Regions from separate parts of the Ihubacter massiliensis genome, predicted to be linked through region 3. Evidence: predicted binding sites of a transcription regulator. Region 3 holds the regulator's gene; each other region holds the start of a gene.
The links. The regulator HrcA, encoded in region 3, represses chaperone genes, less so after heat shock. The targets are predictions, from matches to a motif close to TTAGCACTCNNNNNNNNNGAGTGCTAA.
Positions count from the first base shown of each region.

Region 1: the regulator HrcA is predicted to act here: its motif matches at 3,450-3,476, upstream of NIA71_RS09325 (Hsp20/alpha crystallin family protein).
Region 2: the regulator HrcA is predicted to act here: its motif matches at 4,514-4,540, upstream of htpG (molecular chaperone HtpG).

Region 1 is NZ_JAMXVH010000001.1:1,987,975-1,994,197, reverse strand. It holds gene NIA71_RS09340 (APC family permease) at 1-1,204, shown strand, start outside; gene NIA71_RS09335 (amidohydrolase) at 1,218-2,894, shown strand; gene NIA71_RS09330 (DUF3237 domain-containing protein) at 2,891-3,334, shown strand; gene NIA71_RS09325 (Hsp20/alpha crystallin family protein) at 3,585-4,013, shown strand; gene NIA71_RS09320 (helix-turn-helix domain-containing protein) at 4,327-4,587, opposite strand; gene NIA71_RS09315 (TetR/AcrR family transcriptional regulator) at 4,729-5,343, shown strand; gene NIA71_RS09310 (MptD family putative ECF transporter S component) at 5,601-6,194, shown strand; gene NIA71_RS09305 (energy-coupling factor transporter transmembrane component T family protein) at 6,195-6,223, shown strand, end outside.
Region 2 is NZ_JAMXVH010000001.1:691,710-697,932, reverse strand. It holds gene polA (DNA polymerase I) at 1-351, opposite strand, end outside; gene NIA71_RS03105 (lectin like domain-containing protein) at 364-2,445, opposite strand; gene htpG (molecular chaperone HtpG) at 2,597-4,486, opposite strand; gene NIA71_RS03095 (DUF975 family protein) at 4,595-6,181, opposite strand.
Region 3 is NZ_JAMXVH010000001.1:445,542-451,764, reverse strand. It holds gene dnaK (molecular chaperone DnaK) at 1-99, opposite strand, end outside; gene grpE (nucleotide exchange factor GrpE) at 163-744, opposite strand; gene hrcA (heat-inducible transcriptional repressor HrcA) at 734-1,780, opposite strand; gene NIA71_RS02050 (AAA family ATPase) at 2,131-2,766, opposite strand; gene NIA71_RS02045 (APC family permease) at 2,898-4,400, shown strand; gene NIA71_RS02040 (LysR family transcriptional regulator) at 4,397-5,287, opposite strand; gene NIA71_RS02035 (AAA family ATPase) at 5,318-5,947, opposite strand; gene NIA71_RS02030 (YeiH family protein) at 5,967-6,223, opposite strand, start outside.

The DNA.
Region 1 (6,223 bases), 1.5 Mb from region 3:
ATGTGTTACTGCTGTCGTGATGGCGCTTACGGCCTACAGCTATACCCAGATGGTAAAAGCGTATCCTTCGGCCGGCTCTGCATACACCTATGTAAACAAGTCGGTGCAGCCCCACTTAGGCTTCTTATCAGGATGGGTGATGCTGGTGGATTATCTGCTGCTGCCGATGATCTGCTACCTGCTCTTGGGCGTTTACATCAATGAGTATTTTCCAGTGCTTCCGGTGTGGGCCATCGTTGTCTTTGTGGCTGCCATCGGAATGATCGTCAATATTGTGGGCATAAAAACGGCTAGCATCATCGATACCATCGTCACTTGCGCCACAATCGCTTTCACCATTCTCTTTGTGGCCTGCATTGTGAGATATGTGACAAACGGCGGCGGTTCGGGGACTTTATTCGATCCGTCGGCTTTTTACAATCCTGACAATTTTGAGCTAAAGGGCACCCTTGCGGCGTCGGCCGTCCTCTGCGCATCCTTTGTGGGATTTGACGCGGTAACGACTCTGGCAGAAGAAGCAAAGGATCCGCAAAAAGTGATGGGGAAAGCCATCATGGGCGTTGTCATCGGAGCGGGCGTTATCTTCGCCATTGTCGCCTATTTCTCCCAAATCGCGTGGCCCCAGGCCCATACAGGGATTGAAGATCCGGACACGGGTATCTTCGAGCTTTTCCCCCATATCGGCATGAACTGGCTGGGAACCATGTTTTTTGTAATCGATAACTGCGGCAGCTTTGTATGCGCCATGGCGGGCATGGGCGCTGTTTCCCGAATTCTGTACGGCATGGGCCGCGACAACATCCTGCCAAAGAAATTCTTCGGCAAATTATCGCCAAAATTCCAGACCCCGGTAAACAATATTGTACTGACGACCCTCATCGCACTGACCGCAATTTTTTATCAGGACAATGTAATGGGCGCTGCATCGCTGGTGTCCTTCGGCGCTGTCTGCGGATTCTTTATGGTCAATTTATCGGTCATCAGCCATTATATCATCCGGGGCAAAGAAAGAGGCGGGGCAGCGATGTTTCGGCATCTTGTCATTCCTGCTCTGGGAATGGTAAGTCTCGTCGTCGTGTTCTACTTTATCGAGACGCCGGCTAAGATTCTGGGAGGCGCATGGCTTCTGGTGGGCATCCTTTATCTGGCGATCAAAACCAGGGGATTTAAAGAGCTGCCGCCGGAAATGAAGCTTGATGAATAAGGAGGAAAGGCAGATGACAACGATTTTTAAAAACGCGGATATTTATACATCCAATGAAGCATGTCCAAAAGCGAACTGCATTATTTTTGATGAAACAGGGATCCAATTTGTGGGCGATCAATCAGATGCCAAATTGGAAGCGTATCCGGATGCAGATGTCCATGATCTCGGCGGAAAATGCCTACTTCCTGGCATGATCGACAGTCACATTCATCCGGGATGGGTGACTAAGAGCTTGTGGCATGTCCGCCTGCCCTGGACCGAGGATGTGGATGAGCTGCTGCGCTTTGTGAAAGAATACGGCGAGAAGCATCCCAAGTCGGAATGTCCCTTTCTGTATTTTGAATATTACCCCACTTCCATGTTCGATGAACACGGGCCGACTAAGGAACTGCTGGATACGGCGGTCAGTGACAGGCCGGTGCTCTGCCAGGATTTTGGCGAGCATCTATGCTGGGTCAACAGCAAAATGCTGGAGCTGCTAAAGGTGGATAAAAATACGCCGGACCCAGGACCGTTAGAGACCTTTGTGCGAGACGAAGAGGGGACTCCCACCGGCTGGATCCGGGAAATGGCCTGGTATAAGTTTGCTGACAATATGTTCCGCGCTCTCGGTTGGTATCCGCCGGAAGAGCTGACCGGGGAAACGATGAAAGGGTTCTTCGATTTCTTGGAGGAAAGCGGCATCACGGCCATGGCCGACGGGTTTATTGAAAACGACGACCAGATCGAAGGCATTTACCAGTTGGACCAAGCGGGCGAGCTTCGAGTGTATTATGATGGCATGGTCCGATTCTGGAATTATGCGGATCTCCCGGAAAAGATCGAAAAGCTGAAGGAATACCAAAAAAAATACACGACAAAGCATATTAAAATAAATACCATGAAACTCTTTTTAGACGGTACCAATGAGAGCGGCAATTCGGCTTCCCTCCATGAACATATCCATGACCCGGGAAATTACGGCGAAATTATGATGGAGACCGATGAGCTCACCAAATGTTTCCTGCTGTGCAACGAGGAGGGATTGGATCTGCATATCCATGTGGTCGGCGACCGGGGCTTCCGGGTTGCCTGCGACGCAGTGGAAGCTGCCAAGGCGCAGGCTGCCGCCGCGGGCGTTCCCTGGGTATGTATGCCGGTGCTGGCCCACTGCGAAGTTGTGGATCCGGCGGACATGAAACGGCCGGCGGAGCTGGGCATTACCATCAACTGGTCCTGCCACTGGTCGGGCGGATATTTCGGCGAAGAAGCCATGAACTATTATTCGGAAGAAAAGTGGAGAAGGATGTACCAGTTCAACCCGATGATCGAAAGCGGCGCTCTTGTTACCTTCTCCAGCGATGTGGTGACCGGTTACGAACTTCACAGGGCCTATCCCTTCTTTGGCATGCAAGTGGCGGCCACAAAAGTGGATCCGGAGTTCCCTCTGAATCCACAAAAATATCCGGGGTCCATGAGGCCGCCGGCCTCAGCGAAACTGAGTCTTCCTGTTCTGCTGAAGGGCTATACCATTGGCGGTGCAATACAGCTTCGCTGGCAGGACAAAATGGGCTCCCTCGAAGCGGGCAAGCTGGCAAATATGATTCTAGTCGACAGGAATATTTTCGATACGCCTTCGGAGCAGCTGAAAGATGCTGCCATCGATGCAGTTATTTTCGAAGGAACGGTTATCAGAGGCAGCTTATGAGGAAGTTGTTTGATATGGAGCTGGAGCAGACCTCCGATCTTTTAATCGAGAACACCTGCAGGGGGGACCTGCTGATCTCCCCTGCAGGCGAAGGCTCTTTCTCCGGCGATAGGATGAAGGGCAGAATTTTGCCTGTGGGAGCGTCTACGACCTATACGCCATCAGAGGGGGTGAATATCATCTATGCTCCGGTGCTTCTCAAAACCGATGACGGCGCAGAGCTGTTCATGCAGATCGACGCCTATCTCCATCTGGCGCAGGAGCTGGAGGAAAAGCTTTTGGCCGGGGAAGCCGTTTCTTCGGAGGAATATTATTATAAAGGAACTGCCAGATTCGATGTCGGCAGTTCCGAGTATAAATGGCTGGAAAACAGGCTTTTCGTCTGTGAAGGCGCGATTGACAGCTGGCAGGCTTTGCGGTTTTCCGTGTATGAGGTTTGAATTCAGGGTCAGAAGAATAAAGCCGGACTGAGTAAGTGCAAAATTTTTCCATTATAATGCAAAAACATTGAAATCTACAGTTTTCTCAAAAGAGGCAAAAAAATTTTCGGAAAAATTAGCACTCACCTCTTTACAGTGCTAACAAAAAGTGTTATTATAAAATTGTTCCAAAAGGGGGAACATAAAATCATTATATTTTATCTAACCTGCGTTTTGCCACTGGTTAGAAATTAAGGAGGGATGACATATGATGATGGTGCCTAGAAGAAGTAGTTTCGGTTTGGATTTGTTTGACGAGATGTTCAAAGACCCATTTTTCAGCAGAATGGATAGCAACAAGAACGTCATGAAGACCGATATTAAGGAACAGGATGGAGATTATCTGATGGACATTGACCTGCCGGGTTATGCGAAGGAAGACATTAGCGCAGAGCTGAAGGACGGTTACATGACCATCACTGCCACGAAAAATGAGTCCAACGACACAAAAGACGAGAACGGCAACTATATTCACAGAGAGCGTTACACCGGCAGTTGCTCCAGGACCTTCTATGTAGGGAACGGAGTAACAGAGGAAGACATCAAAGCTTCCTTTAAAGACGGCACGCTGCACCTGTCAATACCAAAAGAAGAACCGAAAAAACTGGAAGAGCAGAAAAAGCTGATTTCCATTGAATAAAGCACATCACAAACGAGAGAAGAGGCTGCCTCAGAATGGCAGAGGAACATATAGAAGTATTGCGAAAATACTAACCTATGCCAAGTGAACGGGAAATAAGAAAACTCTATGTGAATGGACGAACCATTTGCATAGAGTTTTTCTTTTGCTTATTAAAAATTTTTCAGCGTCCGCAGGACGCGCAGCCGCTACCGAAGGTAGCGATCTTGGGGGCTTGGGGGTTATCCCTCAACAAGCATTTTGGCGGGTAGAAAACCCGCCAAAATCGCAAACATGTACATGTTTGCATTGCTTGCCAATCTGTGAAAACAGCTTATGAATATGTTTCTCCAAATCTCTGCTGAAAGACATGGTAGAAATTTGATACTCCATGATAGCCAACTGCTTTTGCGATGTTGCCAGTGGACATATCGCTTTTTTCAAAAGGTTCCAGAGCAAGTTCCATCCGCAATGCCCGAATGTATTCCCTAATGCTTATGCCTTCTGTAAGCTGAAATGCTTTTTGGAACTTGTTTTTGTTAAGCGCAACCATAATATAAAATGCCACAGGATCAACGTGAACTTCTTGCGGCATTTATTTTCGTCAAATCCTCTATATTTAAGGCGCTAATTTCAAAGTTGTTTTCGATCCAGCGCTATACGCTCGCTCAAAACTTGTTGACAAATTACACTGCTTATGTTAATATACCAATGGTATATGAAGGGAGAACAAAACGTGAAGCTGACTGATACGCAAAAGCGCATTCTTGAGGTTGGAAAGCGGGAGTTTTTGGAGAAGGGCTTTAAAGATGCTTCCCTGCGGGCCATTGTCAAAGAAGCCGGTTTTACCAAAGGGGCCTTTTATGGCTATTACAACAGTAAGGAAGCGTTGTTTGACGCTTTGGTAGCTCCGGCGGCCGATGAACTGATCGCTCAGTTTAAACAGGCGCAGCAAGCACATTATGAATTGGTTACAGAGGATAAAACGGGACAGAGCCAAGATTTATCTACCAGCTACCTGAATTACTTTATCAATTACATCTATGATCATTTCGATGCGTTCAAACTGGTGATTTGCTGCTCCGAGGGAACCCGGTATGCCAACTATATTCATGAGCTTGTGGAGCTTGAAGTCGATCAGACGGAGGATTACTATCAGCAGCTCCGGCAGCTCGGGAAATTGGAGGGGACGGTCAACCGTGACCTTCACCATATGATCACAAGCGCCTATTTTACCGCCGTTTTTGAAACAGTCGCCCATGATATGAGCCGGGAACAGGCGATTGGCTATGTCAATGAACTGGCAGTCTTTTTCAACTGTGGCTGGAGCGGCCTTTTAAGGTTCATTTGAACCTTAAATTTTTTGCACAACGGTTAGCTAAAACTAACTTTAAGAAAGGAGGAGAATCGTATAGATGAGGCAATCGCCTTGCCAATGTTCGGAATGCCGACCAGACCCTTGTGCTGAAATGGGGCGGACCGTACAGCGGGGAACGCATCAGAAACTTATGAAACAGAAAGGCCCGTACCGGCGGTTTATAGGGCTGCGCGAATGGGCATTAAGCCGGAAGCTGCAAGAATCATAAAAGAAAACAAAGGAGAATCAAAATGGAAAACGCAAAGAAATGGTCTGTAAAAGACGTTATTACACTGGTACTGATGACCGTGCTGCTCATTGTCATTCAGCTGGGGATCAACATGGTCTGCATGGTGAATGATTTTGTCAGCATGGTGCTGTCCGTAGGCATTACCATGCTTGTTTGCGGGCCCATCTATTTTTTGATGGTAAACCGCATCCGCAAACGGTTTGTTTCACTGGTATACATGACGCTGCTGGGCCTTGTCTTTCTGATGATGGGCAACTGGTTTTTGCTCCCGTGGTTTATCGTGGTGGGAGTCCTCGCGGAAATCATCCTGTGGAAAGGGATTACGCCAAACCGCCTGACCGCCGCATGGATAGTTTCCAGCCTGTTATACAACGGGGTAAACCTGCTTCCCGTCTGGTTTTTCTGGGGTACCTATTACAGTTTTGCGATTGCCAGCGGTATGGAGCAGAGTTATATCGACGCTTACGTTCAGTATTATACAGCGCCGGGCTGGGTGGCTTTTATCCTGATTTTTACCATGTTCTGCGGATTCCTGGGCAGCCTTGTCGGCCGGAAGCTGATTCAAAAGCATTTCAAAAAAGCGGGTGTTCTGTAAATGCGGGAAACAGCCTTATCCGTTCCGGT
Region 2 (6,223 bases), 250 kb from region 3:
GGTTCCGATGATATCGTCCGCTTCAAAGCCTTCCATTTCCAGCAGCTTGATGTTCATCGCCCGCAGCACATCTTTTAAAAGCGGCATTTGCATCACCAGCTCCGGCGGCATCTTTTTGCGGCCTGCCTTATACTCCTTGTATTCTTTATGGCGGAAGGTCGGCGCCTTCAAGTCGAAAGCCACCGTTATATAACCCGGTTCATAATCTTTTTCAATCTTCGACAGCATATTGAGAAAGCCGAAGATACCCTGTGTATAGATTCCGTCCTTTGTGATCATAGGCCGCTGCATTGCGTAGTACGCCCGATTGATCAAACTGTTTCCATCAATGATGACAATGGTCTTTTCCATGCTCTGCTCCTTCTATCTTGTCTTTATTTTCTTGATCTTGCTGTAAGACCCGTAGACCTTCTTGCTGCCCGCCTTTTTATATGCGCGGACCTTTACATAATAAGTCTTTCCGGATGGGAGTTTTTTAAAAGTCTTGCTGGTGGTTGATTTCTTTTTAATGGTGGCCGTTTTCTTTCCCTTTTTAAACGATTTGTTCTGAGCGATCATTACTTGATAGCCGCTGGCCTTGGAATCTTTTTTCCACTTTACGGAAAGGGTTCTGTATTTTTTTGATTTGACTGTGGTAATCGTCGTTTTTTTTGGCTTTACGGTTATGGTCACATTCCTAGACGCAGACTTGTAGACCGTGCTCGGCGCTGCGGAAATGGTTACGGTTGCTTTGCCAGGGCCTTTTATGGTTACTTTTCCTGAAGAACTGACTGCAGCCACACTGGTGTTGCTGGACCGGTAATAGAGTTTTCCGTTGCCTTTTTTTCGCTTGGCGTTCAGTTTGAAGGCCTTATTGCCGTAAGTTTTGGTGTATTTGCTCTTTGCTGATATGGATTGAGCCGCAGTTCCGGTATTTGTACCAAAGGCTTTTGCCAGTGCGTTTCCCACTTCGTATTTATCCCTGCCGTCAGCAATGGGCGCCACATTGGTCACATCGTACCAGCCGTCGCCATCGTTGATAAAGCTCTGTCCTTTGCTGAAATCGATGGATGCGGACACATAGTAGTTATAGTCGGCTGTTTCATTAGGCAGGAAATAATAGCGCCTGCCGCCATCGGTAAAGGAGGAAGAAACCACGATGGAAAAGGTGCATCCCTTGGGTATGCCGATGGCCGTCCCCAAATCCAAGGTATGATATCCCGCATATTGGAGGGAAAAGGATTTACTAAGTTTTTTCACACCACTGGCCGGATTGGAAGCAGAAGGATTGATATATATGGAAACGTTGACCGTGGAATTGGCCGCCCCTGTATAGGTTCCAACGGCCCGGATCAGCTCGTCTTTTCTAGCCGTATACCGGTTAGCCGAAGAAAGCTTGCTGCCCATGGCAAACTCTCCGTCTCCGGCGCCCACGCCGTCATACTGATAGACGGATGTATATTCATGAGAGGTGCTGCCGCCGTTATAGGAACGGGCCTCTGCTTCGAAGAAGGTCGGATTGCACAGGCTGGAATCATAGTAGGAAAGGTAAAAATAGCCGTTGTCTCCCCAATCGCTGCCCCAGCTGTTGCGCACCAGCCAGGCGCCCGGGCCTTTCCAGCCGCTGAAATAAATATCATCATCCCAGCCGACAATGGCAACCTCATGATTGGCAAGAGCATTTCCGCCATAGTAGTAGCCAAATTTACCGTCTGCATTCTTCTGCAGGTTTTTATTAGGCACATAGTACGACACATCTACAGCACCTTTATTAACTAAATAGTTTTTAATAATTCTTTTTGCGTTTTCGTTATTCTCGGCCGGCTCCGGCAGAAAATCCGCATTACGCAGCCGAATATCCGACACGGTCTGAATGCCGGAGGAAAGGCTGGTGGTATTTCCTACTCTGCTGTTATCGGCAGCACCGTACCATCTGGCAAGCGTAGCTGTGGAAAACCATCGGTTTCCGCCCTCGCTGAAGGGGCTTCTGCTCTGGGTAAGGATGTGGGTGTCTTTTCCAGCATAAGCGCTCTTTGCAGCGCTGCTTGCGCCTTTATAGGTAAACCAGGTCAAATGGTTCTCGGAGAGATCCAGTCCGGTTCCGGAAAGGCCCCGCATGATGAGACTGGATTCCATGGATGCCAGCGTGCCGTAGGTCCAGCAGTTATCACTTGCTGCCTGGTCGCGAACCGCAGGCATTTTATCCGCCAGTGAAAATTTGGATTGAGATACGGATGAAGCTCTGGCCGCTTTCTTAGCCGCCGCCTGTCCCGGATCCAGGAGGGCATCGTTTTTCATCCGGTAGCGAACCTGGTCTCCCACTTCTTCCAAGCCACCAATTTTTTCTGCCCCGGAAAGGGATGTTTTGGCGCCGCTGTCTGCAAAAACTGCCGCGGAACCTGTTGTTGCCAGTAATGTCACCAGCATAACAAAGGTGATACAGATCGATAATACTCTTCTTTTCATAACTTCTCCCATCCATTGTTCAATATCTTTTCTATTATACGACAAAGTTTCCCTGCTAGCAAGGTACGTTCGGCTTTTGCACTAATCAAAGAACCCGGCGCACGGCGGAGCGATCTGCTCCCTTTGCACCGGGTTTTCTTTAATATGGTTTTTATTTCTTTGTCATCAATTCACAGACTGCGTTGGAGAATGCCACCGGGTCCTCTACCGGCAGGCCTTCGATCATCAATGCTTGATCGTATAACAGCTTGGTATAGGTTTTCACCGCTTCCTGATCTTCTTTATAGACGGTGTTCAAGGTCTCCAGAATCGGATGCTTGGCGTTGATCTCCAGTACCCGCTCCGCCTGAACCTTCTGGTCCACCGGCATGGAGTTGAGGACTTTTTCCATCTCAATGGAAAGGCCGCCTTTGGCCGTCAGGCACACAGGATGGCTCTTTAATCTTTGGGTCAGCCGCACTTCCGCGACCTTATCCCCCAGAGCCTCTTTCATAAAGGCCAGCATGTCTTTACTTTCCTCCGCCTGTTTGTCGGCAGCTTCCTTTTCTTCCTTGCTTTCCTCGATCTCCAGGTCATCGCTGGATACGGATTTGAACTCCTTCTCATCGAATTCCCGCAGCATCTGCAGCGCAAATTCGTCGATGTCCTCTGTCAGATAAAGGATCTCATAGCCCTTATCTTTTAACAGCTCTGTCTGGGGCAGCTTGTCGATCTTTTCTGTGGTCTGGCCGCTGGCATAATAAATATATTTCTGTTCAGGCTTCATTCTGGACACATATTCAGATAGTGTAACCAATGCGTTTTCCTGGGATGAATGGAACATAACCAGATCTTTGAGAACTTCCTTGTGAGCGCCGAACTGGTCGTAAAGCCCGTATTTCAGCTGCAATCCAAAATTCTTAAAGAATTCCACATATTTGTCCCGATCCTTATTGAGCATTTCCAAGAGCTCACTCTTGATCTTCTTTTCCAAACGAGATGCGATGGCCCGCAGCTGGCGGTCATGCTGAAGCATTTCTCTGGAAATATTCAGCGACAAATCCTGGGAATCTACCAGACCTCTGACAAAGCTGAAATGGTCCGGCAGAAGATCGGCGCATTTGTCCATGATCAGCACGCCCGAAGAATAAAGCTGCAATCCTTTTTCAAAGTCCTTGGTATAGTAGTTATAAGGCGCCTGAGACGGAATGAACAACAGTGCGGTATAACTGGTAACGCCTTCCACGCTGGTATGGATCACCTTGGCTGGATCGGTGAAATCATAGAATTTTTCTTTATAAAACGTATTGTAATCTTCGTCCTTAATCTCGCTCTTATTCTTTTTCCAAAGAGGAACCATGCTGTTCAAGGTCTCCATTTCCGAATAGCTTTCGTATTCGTCCTCAGTTCCCTCTTTAAGGCGCTGTTTTTCCACCATCATCTTAATCGGATAGCGGATGTAATCAGAATATTTGCCCACCAGGTTCTTGATTTTATAAGTATCTAAGTATTCGCTATAGTTCTCATCATCGGTGTCCGCTTTCAGCTGCAAGGTAATTTCAGTGCCGTTTGAATCTTTTTCACATTCTTTTATGGAGTATCCGTCCGCTCCGCTGGATTCCCACTGATAAGCCATTTCTTCACCAAAGGCTTTGCTGATTACCGTTACCTTCTCACTGACCATGAAAGCGGAATAAAAGCCTACTCCGAACTGGCCGATAATGTCGATATCATCTTTGCCTTCTGTTTCTTTCTTAAAGTCCAGCGAACCGCTCCTGGCAATGGTTCCCAGGTTCTTTTCCAGTTCATCTTTGGTCATACCCATACCATTATCCATAATCTTCAAGGTACGTCCATCCTTATCGGGCTCGATGGTAATTGCGAAATCTTCTCTTGAAAGGCCTGTATTGCCCTCTGTCAGGCTGCGGTAATATAATTTGTCAATGGCATCGCTGGCATTGGAAATAAGCTCTCTCAGGAAAATTTCTTTATGGGTGTAGATGGAATTGATCATCAGGTCCAAAAGTCGTTTTGATTCTGCTTTAAACTGTTTCTTTGCCATAATACATTCTCCTTTTAAATCAAAATGTTAGCACTCAGCTTTATCGAGTGCTAACATTACTATACATCAACTGTTGTCAGAAATCAAGGGGGAAATTACAAGTTTTCCCTATAACGTCGTTTCCCCTGAGGCCTCCTGACCTGATGCGGCAGAACGCTCCGGCTCTGCCAGCATCCCGTAATCGGTAATACCTTCTCCGGTATTTGGATGGAAGTGGGAATAGACGGTATCGGCGCCGAAGAGCAGAATCAGGATACCGCAGATGCCAAACCTGGTCCCCTTGGGAATTCTATTAAGCATGGTATCCAGCTTTGGCGCGATCAAATAGATGAAGGCGCAGCCGGCAATGGCAAAGGTCAGAAGTCCTTCCAGGCAGATTCGACCGTTGAGATTGAGCAGGTAACCACTGTAATCCCACCATTTGATCCCTTTGGTCATTTCCAAATACCAGGAAGTAAAATATTCGACAACCCCGCACAGAGCCATGGTCAGAACGAACAAAAGCGAAGGCCTGTCAACAAAGCGTTTGAGAATAATCAGCGACGCCACGCCCCCTACGCCGTAGATCGGCAGCCAGGGTCCCAGCATGGTGCCCCGGTTGACAAAGATGCCGTCCTTTACAAGATGGAGCGCAACTTCCCAGCACCAGCCGATAAAAGCAGCAATGAAAAAGAATAACACCAGATTGATCAAAGTGTAATGGCGGTGGTAGTCAAGGGCGATTTTCTTTTGCCGCACTTGCGCCTGTCCCGGATAAAAGCCCTCTTGAATATCTGCCGGCGCGGCGGCCAGGTAATCGTCGTTCAGGGCATCCGCCCCGGGTAAATCGCGGGCAATCGCCGTCGCGCGTAGAGCCAGATAGAGATTGGCCTCCACCCCGCGCACATAAGGATTGAGGAAGAAAATCCCCAGAATGCCAAAGGTTACGCTCATGAGAATGTTCCAGCCAATGAAGGAAAGGTCCAGAACGAATGCTTTCCACTTGTTTCCATTCATCATTTCCCGAGACAGCTTGAAGGCTTGGCGCCGGTCAATATCCGGGTTTTCGGCTAGAATATAGGGAATCATTTTATAAGAGTAGTGCTTGATGATGCCGCCGACAATGGTCAGGCTCCATAGGAACAGGTAAATCGCCTTAACCAGCATAACCCAAGCTGGCCGTCTGAATTTCTTTTCTTTGAACAGGAAAAAGATTCTACCTATATGCGTTTTATGATATAAATGGTTTTCCAGAAAGAAACGTCGTTCACCCACTCGCAGCATGGCTTTAATGAAAATTTCATAAAAGGCTGCCAGCGCTACGGCCAGCAACGCGATCATTAGCGCAAATCCGCCATGGTCTGCCGCAATAGAATTAATTGTACGAAGGATATTGTTCGCCGTTGCCTTGGATTTACCCAGCATATTGAAAACGGAGGAAAACACTCCTTTGGTCGGGTGGAGTTCCTGCTGGAGCTGTTCTTCGCTTCCCGGCAGCAAGTGATCCATTTCTTCGCCAAGGCCGCCGGTACTGTTCATCTCATTTTGGACCGCGCCGCTGTAACGGTTATCCGAATCATAATAATTAATTGTCTCAGTTGACAGACTGTATTCGGCAATCAGAATCGCCATTAAGAAACATACCGCCACCATGGCCCAGTAATTTTTCTTCAGATTCGCCTTTGCCTCTGCTTTCAATTCCTTTCGGCTCCACATAGGATATTCCTTTCTTCGATACGTTTTTACAAAAACTGCAAT
Region 3 (6,223 bases):
GTTTCCTTCTGCGTTGGCAATTACGACAGGTTCTCCCCCTTCTAATACTGCTACGCACGAGTTTGTTGTACCTAAGTCTATACCTATTACTTTTCCCATGTTAATCTCTCCTTTTATATTGTATTTCTCATGTATTTAAATTTTTAAACATTAACCTTTTAATCAGCTGGCCACCTTCACCATGGACGGGCGGATGACTTTGCCGTTGAGCGTATAACCTTTCTGCATGACGCCGGAAACTTTACCACTTTCATATTCATCGGTTTCTTCATTCATCACCGCATTGTGGAAGTTAGGGTCAAACTCTTCTCCAAGGGCAGGTATTTCTTTCAGCCCTGCCTTTTCAAGCACATCGAAAAGCTGTTTGAAAATCATTTCCATACCTTCTTTAAAGCTTGCGTCATCGGCATTATGCTCCAGCGCCCGCTCAAAGTTGTCGAGGACGGCCAGAAGTTCAATCGCCAGTTTTTCATTGGCATAGGAATAGATATCGCTTTTTTCCTTTTCTACCCGTTTTTTGTAGTTCTGGAAATCAGCCATCAACCTCATATAGCGGGAACCTTCGTCCTCCTCAGGTTCCTTGCATTCTTCCTGTTTCTCCGCTTCCTCGCCTTCCTGGGATTGGTTTTCTTCCTTTTTTGCTTCGTCATCGCAGGACGCTTCAGCTTCCTTTGTTTGCTGCTCCTTTTTTTCTTCGGCTATTTCTTCAGCCATTTCGCGTTCTTTTTGCTCGTTAGTCGTCATCCTTACCTCCTCCTGACAGTTTAAACGTATTGCTTATATTCTCCGTCAAATATTCAACGACCGAAGTAATTTGCCCGTATCGCATCCGCGTGGGCCCGATCACGCCGATCTTGCCGGCCAGCTTTCCATCCACATGATAAGTGGCGGTAATCAGGCTGCAATCCTGCATGATGTCTTCGGCATTCTCTTTTCCAATGGTTATGATTACACCGTTCTCCCGGTTGATCAATGTCTTTGTAAAGTCCTCTTTTTTATTGAGCATTTCCAGAAACATTTTTGCTTTATCCAAGTCATTGTACTCAGGAATGGAAAAGATGTTGGTCAGTCCATCCATGTACAAGTTGACGTTGAGCATATCTTCCAGGGTCTTGATGAAGTTAGGTACGACCTTCCTTGCCAAAGTGCTCATGGCTTCGATATCCGTCTCAAAGCTTTCGATAATATCTAAGGTAAGTACTTCGCTGATGGTCTTGCCTCGGTAATTATAAGTCATGGTCTTGGCTAAAAGCTCCAGACCATCCTCTGTATAAGGTACCTTCAGCTTGAGGGCTGTGTTAGATACCTTACCGCTGTGGGAAACGATCATCAGAACAACGGTATGTTCGTCTACCGGCAGCAGGTTAATGTATTTTAATGTATCTTCATCCGGCGACGGTGTCAGGGCGAACGACGTTAAATTGGTAATATCCGATAAAATTTTCGCTGCGTGCTGTACCGTTTTTTCAAGTTCCGTCACGTTTTCATAAAGCTTGCTTGCAATGGCATTTTTTTCATCTTCGCTCAATTCATATTTTTTCATCATATCGTTTACATAAAGACGATATGCCAGCTCAGAGGGAACACGACCTGCTGATGTGTGGGGATGAGTCAGATATCCCATCTCTTCCAGATCAGCCATTTCATTTCGAATCGTTGCCGGGCTTATCCCCAAGTCGAACTTTTTGGAAAGTGTTCTGGAACCGATCGGCTCTGCTGTTCTAATGAAGTCGCTGATAATAGCCTGTAATATTTTCAGTTTCCTTTCACTTAAATCCATGATAGCCCCTCCTGTTAGCACTCTTTATAAGTGAGTGCTAATTACAGTTTAAATTTACCACTCTTATGTAGTATTGTCAACACTCTTTTAAAAAATTTCTTGAAATTTTTTCTTTGGGTTTTCCCGAAAATTAAATGGGCTGACCCGATTTCCCATCGGCCGGGATTCGAGGCGAAAATTGAGGACGCACGGGCTGAACATGCACAAGTTTGATGTAAACTGATAAAGTAACACCGGCGGCACTCCGCAAAAAGGGGACTGCCTCATGCGGCAGTCCCTTGCCTGGTGTAATATTTCATGTCCATAAATCCTGCCGGGCCGCAAGCCCGGCCCGTCCTTTGACGGTAGTATTAAAGTCTGTTTTTCAGTTCGGGAAATCTGGTGCAAATGTAGTTTACTGCGATTTCTTTCACTTGCTCATCACTCAGTTTTCCGGTGTCGATGCACAAATCGTATCCGGTCAGATCCAGCCATTTCCTTCCGGTATACGTATTGTAATACCGCGCTCTTGCCTTATCGGCCTTTTCGATCATTTTCAGTGATTTTTCGTGGGAAAAATCCAGGGTGTTTTCCAGCCGCTCCAATCTTTCATCCTCGTCAGCATGGAGAAAAAAGCTTACATGCTTCTTATAGCCGCGGAACAAATCAGATCCGCACCGTCCCACAATTACGCAAGGCCCTTCATCTGCCGACTGACGGATCAGCTCCGATTCAATCTGATAGAGATTTGCCCCCGTCGGTACCAGCCATGCATCTGTCATATAGGGCAAATTGTAAATGCTGGACTGGAACAGAGACTTTCCTACCCGGTACTCCTGTTCATCTAGATTTTCAAGATCCTCTTGTGGAATGTTCAGCTCCTCAGCTGCCTTTTTCAGCAGCTCTTTATCAATGTAGCTGAATCCAAAATACTCTGCGATAGCTTTTCCAAGAACCGAGCCTCCGCTGCCAACCTGTCTGCCGATGGTAATAACATAATTATTCATGATTCCACCCCACTTTCCAAACAGTGCTTTTTCTTTATTTTACTCCTTTATTTTCCATTCGTCAAAGGCAAACACCAATTTTCTGACTTTACATAGCATAAAAAGAGAAGCTATAATGAAAGGATTGAATTATGAAAGACTTACATATCAATAAAACCGCATCACTGAAACGATGTTTCGGCATGCGCGAGTCCGTTACAATCACAGTAGGAACCGTCATCGGCGTCGGCCTCTTTACAGTCGGCTCCGGCGCGGCCGGCATTCTAGGTCCGGCAGTGATTTTCGCCACTTTAACCGCGCTCATCATCAGTATCTACCCGGCTCTGATCTATGCCGAAATGGGCGGAGCGCTGCCTTTTGCCGGCGGAACTTACCAATACGCATCCCTTGGACTTGGAAGGCCCTTTGGGATGCTGGCCGGCTGGAACTTTATCATCTCCATGGTATCAGTTGCCAGCGGGGAGGCGCTGGCTTTCAGTTTCTATCTGCGTACGCTTTTCGAAGCGTTGGGATTCTCGCTGCCCTTCAGCGATCCGGTGATCGCCTCTGCTGCCATCTTACTCTTCGTTGTCCTTGCTGTCCGCGGAGTGGAGATGAGCGGCAGGCTGCAAAATGGCTTTTTGTTCTTTTTTTGGGGAATCACTATTATCTGGTTTATCACCATGCTGCCGGTCTTCCACTTGGATTCTTTTTCCATATCCACAGCTAGCGACAGCCTTTCTATTAAAGACTTTTTCCCATGTGTAGCCATGATCTGGTGGTGCTTTGCCGGCTTTGAAACCTGCTGTGCCATGGGAGAGGAGATCTGTTTTCCCCGGATCAATCTGCCCCGCGCTTTGTTTTTAGCGCCGTTCATCGTCTTTATTGTAACGGCATTATTCCAATGGGCCTTGGTCAGCATCACGCCTGTTGACAGCCTGGCAGCTTTGGCGACTGCAGATGCGCCTTATGCTCACGCCATGAAAACAGCCGGAATCGTAGGGCTCCCGCTGATACTTTTATGCCTGGGGATTACCTTTGGCGGTGATTTTTCCACCCTCAACGCCGCCATTGCCGCGCCGGCCCGTTATCTGTTCACCATGGCCAGAGATAACGCAATTCCTCCCATTCTGGGGAGAATCCATCCCCGCTTTCAGAGCCCTTTTATCGCTTTGATCTGCCTAGGCCTTTTGATGATCCTTTTAGTATCAACTGGTTCCATCACCTATATCGCCTCCCTGTCTCTCTTTGCGACCCTTCTTTATTATGTGATCGGCATGCTGTCGGCTCTGGGGCTTCGAAAAAAATACCCGGATCTTTCCCGGCCTTTCCGCACGCCCGGCCTTTCCGCAGGCGCAGGGGCCAGTATTGCCGTTTATCTACTTTTAATGACACAGCTTTCCCCGGAAGCCATCGCTGCTGGCATTATGTGGTCCTTAGCTGGCCTGGTTCTGTTTTTCGCTAGAAATGGTTTGCAAAAAAATGCGCAAACGAAAAAAGAGAAAACCGAATTTCTCTTTACTGACCATGAGTTTGATGTGCCTTCTGATGCAGAACAGGCAAAGATGGACCGGGAATACCGGATCTGGCGCCTGTCCGTAATCTGTGCCATCATAGGAGTTGGAGCACTATATCTGTTTTCCTTTGTATGTTAGCCTTCTCTGGCATCTTTTAACTGTTGAAACAACTCAATATAGTCTGGCGAAAAAACACTGTTTCTTCGCCAGATAAATGTAAAGTCGTGTGTAAGGTCGAAATCCAGCAGAGGAATTTTTATCAGTTCTCCTGTTTCCAGCTCTTTTTTTACCGCTGCCTCATAGAGGAAGGTAATTCCGCATCCAGCCGCGGCCAAGGCTTTAATAGCGTTGATATTACTAATTTCCAATATACTTTTATAATCGCTGATTAAAAAATTGCGGCTTTCAAGGTAACGTTCGAAAATTTCTCTGGTCCCGGAGCCTTCCTCCCTCACAATAATCCGTTCATCAAAAGTATCTTCGATCCGCATCATTTTTTTCGCAGGCTGATACGAGGGACCGCATACCCCAATATAAGGTTCATTGGAATAGACTTTGGAGTCATATTCACTTTTGGCAAAAAAGCCTTCTACCAGTGCAAAATCAATCTGCCCGTCATTAAGCTTTTTCAGCAGCTCTTGAGTGTTGGCAACGGTCACGTGAACAGCTGCCTCAGGATGGGCCTTCAAATAGCTGGCGACCGGCGCCGGAATTACGAATTCTCCCACTGTTAAGGTCACACCGAATACCAGCTCTCTTTTTTCTCCCTGCAACTGTCGCAGCTTGTCTTGCAGATGCATCACATCATGAACCATCGTCGTCGCCGTGCTTTGCAGAAAGGTTCCGGCCTCTGTCAGGCTGATCTTTTTGTTATGATAATCAAATAATTTAACTTCAAACAGTTCCTCCAGATATCGGATATGCTGAGAGACCGCAGGCTGGGTGATATTAAGTTCTTCCGCCGCACGGGTAAAATTCATGTATTTGCATACAGTCAGAAACGTATTCAGTCTAAAATCCAGCATAACCGTCCTTCCTTTCCTTATGATCCCCAGCTATTTTTTCAGCTCAGGAAATCTGCAGCAAATATAATGAATCGCTACGTCCATAAGCTGCTGATCGTCCAGTTTTTCTGTATCAATGGTCAGATCATAGCTGGTGGGGTCCTGCCATTCCTGTCCCGTGTAAGTACGGACATAGCGTGCTCGTTCTTTATCCAGCTTTCGAATCATCTTTATGGTTTTTTCATCAGCCATTCCCAGATGGCCGCCCAATCTCCGGGCGCGCGCTTCCTCCTCCGCGTATAAGAACAGGCTTATATGTTTTTCATATCCTGTAAATAAGAAGGATCCGCAGCGTCCAACGACTACACAAGAAGCTTGCTCAGCCGCTTGCCTGATGAGTTTGGATTCTGTTTTGAAGACATCTTCGCCGGTGGAAGTCTTCCAATCCTCCGACATATACGCCATTGGATACCCTCCAGTCTGAAGGAGAAGGCGGTCAGCAATGGATTCCTTTTCATCCATCCGCGCCAGCTCCTCTTCTGGGACATTGAGCTCTTCGGCTGCTTTTTTAATCAAATCTTTATCAATGTAATGAAATCCAAAATGCTTTGCCAGGTTGCGCCCAAGAATCGATCCGCCGCTGCCTGCCTGTCTTCCAATTGTAATCACATAGTTATTCATATTACCCTCGCTTTCCAAATCACCATATATTGAGTACATGCTGCAGTAAGAGGCTGACGCCTGCAATTCCGATCCAGCAGCAAAGGCCCATAAGAATCGGTTTACCCCCGTTCTTAAATAATTTTACAATATTGGTATTGAGTCCGATTGCGGACATGGCCATAACGATAAAGAATTTGCTCAATGTCTTAATCGGATCGGTAACTGCTGCGGGAAGACTGAATACCGTAGTAATCACCGAAGCCAGAACAAAGAACAGGATGAAAAAAGGAAAAA